DNA from 2 places in the Thalassotalea psychrophila genome. Region 1 is predicted to be linked to the other one. Evidence: riboswitches for the same ligand, from Rfam matches in the RefSeq annotation. Region 1 holds a riboswitch; the other holds the start of a gene.
The links. Region 1 has a riboswitch for lysine ahead of lysC (lysine-sensitive aspartokinase 3). Riboswitches for the same ligand answer to the same signal wherever they lie in the genome.

Region 1 (3,221 bases):
TTTACTGGAAAGTTAGTTACTGTGTTACCGGCAATGGCTGAGGGGCAAATTCAGGCCTTTGGCACTCTAATTCCTGCAAGTATGATAAGCCAAGGTGGTTTTGTTATTGGTATCATTGAGTTGGATGAAGATTTGAATAATTATAACTTGCCATTAGGCGTACAAGGGCAAGCGGTAGTGATCAACCATAAGCATGATATTTTGCATGTATCATTAGTACGCAGAATTCTACTTAGAATGATGGCTTGGCTTAAATACGTATACCCAATTAAATAAAGCAACTTCATTAAAAATCAAAAGCCAATATCAATGATATTGGCTTTTTGAATATTCCAGAGAACTGGAGAAAATACAGTCTTCGTTTCTCGTTTCTAAAAATTAAACAAATAACTTATCGTGCAGAGTTTCTACTACGTTATTACCGTCTGCTTCATTCACCAAGAAACATAAATTATTCGAACTAGCACCATGACAAATCATGCGGATGTTTGTGTCTTCAATATTATTAAAAATGCTACTTCCTAAGCCTGACGATGCATCTAAACCATTACCAACAATGGCGACTAGACAGAGGTCATGTTCAACAGAAACTTCACAAAGTTGCTCTAATTCTTCGACAACCGCTTGATTGATCAATGCTTGCGTTGATCCCGTCGGGTTATCGAACGTTAATGCTACTGAAATTTCAGAAGTAGTGATCAAGTCAACACTCAGCTCATGTTTCGCTAATATGCCAAACACTTGCGCTAGAAAACCACTGGCATGTAACATCGCGGGGCTTTTTACTGTAACTAGAGTTTGTTCACGACGCAGTGCTATTGAGCGGTAAGTAGGCTTAGACGCTACTTCTTGCATAATTTGTGTTCCGCCGGCTTCTGGCTCTCGGCTTGAACCAACAAAGACAGGAATAGAGCTACGCATTGCAGGAATTAGGGTTGCGGGGTGCAATATTTTTGCGCCAAAGGTTGCCATTTCCGCAGCTTCACCAAAACTAATTTCAGGAATAGCACGGGCTGAACTAGCTATACGAGGATCGGTGGTAAAAATACCAACTACATCGGTCCAAATAGATAAACCAGTTGCACCAATTGCTTCAGCAATTAATGCCGCAGAGTAATCAGAGCCTCCACGACCTAAAGTTGTGGTGTTACCTAAGCCATCTTTACCAATAAAACCCTGAGTAACAATAACGTGCTCGGTAAGTAAAGGAGTTAAGCTGTGCTCACAATTAGCTGCTAAAGCATCAATATCGACCACAGCTTTACCATATAAACTGTTAGTTTGCATGACATCACGTACATCAAAGGCAACGCCTTCTACACCTATACTGCGTAGCACCTCAGCAAATACGATAGAACTCATACGTTCACCACAAGCTAAAATGGCATCGCCAGTTTTTGCCGTTTGTAGCGTATCTTGTTGTTCTGCTAATTCAGTTAATGACGTAAGCACATCATCAATTTGGCTATTTAACTCTATTTCTGCTGATAAATTCTGAGTAATGTTGTATTGAATGAGTCGAATAGCTTCAACAATTTCAGTGCGCTCTTCATTGCTTAAAACCTTCTGCGATAACGTTACTAGATGGTTTGTAACACCGGCACTAGCAGACACTACCACAACACGAGTTTCAGGTTGCGATTTAATAATTTGAGCACAACGAAGCATAGCTTCATGATCGGCAACACTAGTTCCACCGAACTTGGCTACAGTTAACGCGATATTTGACATTGGATCTTCTCCCTAACTTGCAATGGTTAATCTACCATTACAATGAATAATGTATCAATTTGATTGATTAAATGATCTACTTTTTCCTGAGGAAAAATGGATAAATACAAGGCATGAAATTTAGTAAGTAGTTATTCTACTTTAAAATTTTATAACGCAGTAGTTATTCGTTTTAACCATTAAAAATGAGCAGTTAATAAACCAACTTGGTACCAGGAAGAGCATGACTGATATGAAAAAGATATGAAATCTTGACGTTTTCAGCCAGAAGCTCTCCACCACTATGGTGACAGTCACTAAGATTCAACTTATATGACCGAATGTTATTTACCACTACAATAAACATCCTCGGCATTAGTCCCCCTCAATAATTGTCTTTAGGGTGTGGCCCCTCAAATTATTTACCTGGCTAATGCAACCTCTTCTGGTGTTGTCTAAAGTTATTTTTGAGCAATAACTCTAAATCAACGCCGCTATTAAACAGTAATTAAACGTCAAAATCAACAGTGAAATTTATAAAAATTAGATATATTTAATGTTTGATTGTTTTTGCCATAAAAAGCAGTAAAAATAACGCTTTATTGGAATTAATTTAGTCGATTAGATATAGTGCGAATATATATAAAAGGGATGCTGTTGTGGATTTGTTTACTTTAAAAAAGATTATTGGCGAGCTACTAATGCCCCTGCCAATAATAATTATTACCTTACTTGTTGGCCTATTATTATTTAAACACCGACCGGCTATGGCCAAAGCTGTTCTCAGTATTGCAACGCTAGCACTGCTATTACTTTCCTATATGCCAGTAGCAAATCGATTGATTGTAAATTTAGAGCAGCAATTTCCTGTTTATACACCAATAGCAGAGAAACTTGATTACATTGTTATTTTAGGTTGTGGACATACGAGCGATACAAAACTGGCGGCAACGCAAGAATTAAAAATATGCTCATTACAACGTTTGACCGAAGGGTTAAGAATTGCCAATTTGCATCCTGAAGCCATAATGATCACCTCTGGCGCAGCCATTTACGATATAAGCTCAAATGCAGAGAAAGTAAAACAAGCAGCAGTTGAGCTAGGGTTTGATGGCAACAATATCATAACCGAATCTCGTCCTAAAGATACGGAAGATGAAGCGCTTTATATTTCGCCATTATTAATAGATAAAAACTTTGTATTAATTACCAATGCAAACCATATGCCACGCTCGATGACTTACTTTGAAAACCAGGGAGTTAAGCCAATTGCCGCCCCGACAGGCTACTATGTAAAAAACTTTTCTGGAAATAAAAGTTGGCAGGAGCATTTTCCCGATGCAAATGAATTACAAAAAAGCCAATCATTTTGGTATGAAACTTTAGGTCTAATTTGGCAGTGGGTTAAGAGCTAGAAAGCTGAGGGGCAATAAATTAGGGTCAGAGTCAGGTTTATTTAAACCTGACTCTGACCCTAGTTTAATTTACTGGCGTACGCCTTCGATGTGTAG
Region 2 (3,221 bases), 1.7 Mb from region 1:
CGATATTTCTCCAAGTTCAACCTTCGGACTCGATGTTGCATATTCTTTATCAAAATACTTTCTTCGAGGTTGAAATAATTGAATCACTGTTAATTGAGTTTTAATTCACAATTAACGGTTAGTATAGAATATTTTTCTTTTGCTTTATTTTTAAATAATAAAGTTGTTTCAAATATATAATTACAATCAATCTATGACCGCTATTGGCACAAAGCTGGCCACCTCGCCAGCGTTGAACACTTGTTTTTTGAGCGTTATTCTTTAAGTTTAATTACTTAACCAAACGTAAATTAGTACGGCTTTGGCAAAGCCAATCGGTAATAGCTGAATCTGCTGCTAATATTGCTTTATCTGATTCAAGTTCTAAATGAGTTAGAGGCGCACGTAAAGTTGGCGTATTTAGCACTGCTTGTTTGTGCATTAACACTTTTACAGGAACAGGGTTTGCCACTTCAAACAATGAAGATATAGCGTTATTCCATACAGGAACAAGGTTAGTGCCTTCGCCGGCTAATGATTTTTGCACATATAAATTTGTGGCTTCTGGCCATGCATTAGCACATACAGAAACTAAGCCAATTGCCCCAACAGGAGCTAGATAAGGTATAAGAGTATCTTCGCCAGAAAACATTTTCATTTTTGGCGCAGCGGCTGCATAGGCCAGAAACTCATTAATGTCACCGCTGGCTTCTTTCATCGCCCATAAATTTTCATGTTCTGCTAAGTTTTTAACTGTTTGTGCTGGAATGCTAATACCAGCGCGCGATGGTACGTTGTATAACATACAAGGATATTTTGCTGCATCTAGTAATGCAGTAAACCATTGAGTCTGCCCTATTACACCTGGTTTTGCATAAATAGGTGCAGTTAATAAATAGCTGTGTACGGGTAATTTATTACAAGCGTTAATCCACTCAATTTGATCTGGAAGATTAAATGCCCCTACAGAAACCATTAAAGGTACTGTGGGTTTTAAGTCGCAAACAAACTTTACTATGTTTAATTGTTCACTTTGTCCAATGGCAAGGCCTTCACCTGTACTACCACAGATTAAAATACCATTACCCGCTTGTTGTTGGTCGTCGACAATTTTTGCCAAACAGTCATAGTCTACTGCGCCATCTTGATCAAAAGGCGTAACTAATGCGGTCCATAGGGAAAAATCATTTAGTTGAAACGTTGTCATATTAAATCTCATTACTTATTAATAATATAGCTATTATCAATTTTTATTATTAAGCATATTTATACCGAACACATAATTAGTGGAATTGGTATTAGAGAAAGGGAGAGAGGAATTTGCACAGCTGTAAGTGCAAAAACCAGAAGCTCTCCACTTAAACTTAAACCGCCTACCTTGTTATGGAAGTTGATTATGTGCTGTTAAGTGACAGCCGAAGGGATTCAACCCATTCGTCCGACACAAGTGTTACCTTTTTCACTTATGCCTCGGCGTTAATCCCCCTCATTATCTATCATAGGGATAAGGCCCCTAAAGATAACTACCTGGTTAACGCTCCTCTTCTGAACCCTAAAATTAGGGTCGTTCAATGTTGGCTATTTAATCATCTAGTTAATTCTTTTTCAATGTTTTGGCCCTGAAAAAGTGAATCAATTTGGGAATATGATATATAACTGCGCTGTTTTATGATTATTTCCTTTACTAATCTATGCTTAATTAAGAAAATAGCGTTTAAATATTTAATTGAGTTTACTTAATGTCATTATCCAATCCATCACAACTGTTACTTAGAAACGAAGATTTACTAGAAAGTACCAATCCACTAGTTGTTGGTTGTCCTGATAATGAATTTTTTACTCATCTGCAAAGCGCTGCGCCACAAGCAACTGTTAGCTCCTACAATGTTAATTTTGCAGAATATCAAAGCATCAGCGCAAAACATGGAAGTAAGATCAGCTGTCAATTTAGTGAGCAGTACAAAACAGAACAATCACACGACTTGGTGATTATCTATTTTCCAAAATCGAAAAAAGAATATCAGTTTTTGCTCGCTATGCTGGCACCAACACTAACTGAAAATGCTGTAATTTTAGTAGTTGGTGAAAAAAAGGGTGGTGTTAAGTCGGCTATAAAATTAAGTACTGATTATACTCTCAACTCTAGTAAAGTAGACTCTGCAAGACATTGCTTTTTATTTGACATTACCTTTAATAACCATGTTCCTGAATTTAATTTAGACTCTTGGTATGAACGATTTAGCTTAACTATAAATAATACTGAAATTCAGGTGGCATCATTGCCTGGAGTGTTCAGTAACGGCGAACTAGATAATGGTACTCGTTTATTGTTAGAAAAATTACCCAGCAAAATTTCAGGTAAAGTGTTAGATTTTGGCTGTGGTGCAGGCATTATTGGTTGTTTTGTTAAAAAATTATACCCTAACACTGAAATAGAAATGCTTGATGTAAATGCATTAGCCATTGCTAGTGCGAATAAAACCCTTCAACTAAATAATTTATCGGCAAAGGTTTATGCATCTGATGGGTTATCTAATGTAAGTGGTAAATACAATGCAGTATTATCAAACCCGCCATTCCATCAAGGTATTAAAACTAATTACCATGCAACAGAGCTGTTTTTAAAGAGCATCAAGAAGCACCTGCTAAAAAATGCCACGCTAACAATTGTTGCTAATAATTTTCTAAAGTATGCTCCAATTATTAAAGCAGAGATTAATCAACCTGAATTATTAGCCAATGAAAAAGGGTTTGCCATTCATCATTGCCAACATAAATCTTAGTTGCAGCTTTTAACTAAAGTAACCAACAGCTTAAAAGATCGTTAATTAGAGGTTAATAGCTACAAGCTATTAACCTAAATGCAATCGTATATTTTCCAAATTCATCTATAACTAACCTAAAAAACCCTTGCTGTTTACAATTTGTTGCAAATTCAATTTTTCCACATTCAATTTTGATACATTTATTTAACGTTATATTTCATAAGCTTAAGTCGAAAACAGACTACCTCATTTACATATTTTAACTTACATTTTTACAACAATTTCACCATTGTATACTTGGCCACTTGCTCTATCATATGCAACATATATTTTTGAACAGAAAATTGATTGTCTGAAATAGCAACGTTTTCTGAACAACAAGTAAGCAACCCTTACTTGTTAAAGTTTATTTTAAAGAGGTAGATATGATCAACCAAGCACAAACTAAAATTTTAATCGTTGAAGATGAAGAAGTAA

Region 2: linked by a shared signal. The riboswitch ahead of dapA (4-hydroxy-tetrahydrodipicolinate synthase) and the one ahead of lysC (lysine-sensitive aspartokinase 3) in region 1 are both predicted to bind lysine.

What each region holds. Positions count from the first base shown of each region.
Region 1 covers NZ_CP134145.1:2,195,240-2,198,460, reverse strand. Annotated here, with positions in the region: gene RGQ13_RS08850 (HlyD family secretion protein) at 1-276, shown strand, start outside; gene lysC (lysine-sensitive aspartokinase 3) at 379-1,731, opposite strand; lysine riboswitch at 1,992-2,163, opposite strand; gene elyC (envelope biogenesis factor ElyC) at 2,370-3,125, shown strand; gene RGQ13_RS08835 (YceI family protein) at 3,195-3,221, opposite strand, start outside.
Region 2 covers NZ_CP134145.1:3,901,498-3,904,718, forward strand. Annotated here, with positions in the region: gene dapA (4-hydroxy-tetrahydrodipicolinate synthase) at 272-1,186, opposite strand; lysine riboswitch at 1,319-1,532, opposite strand; gene RGQ13_RS16220 (methyltransferase) at 1,719-2,762, shown strand; gene arcA (two-component system response regulator ArcA) at 3,170-3,221, shown strand, end outside.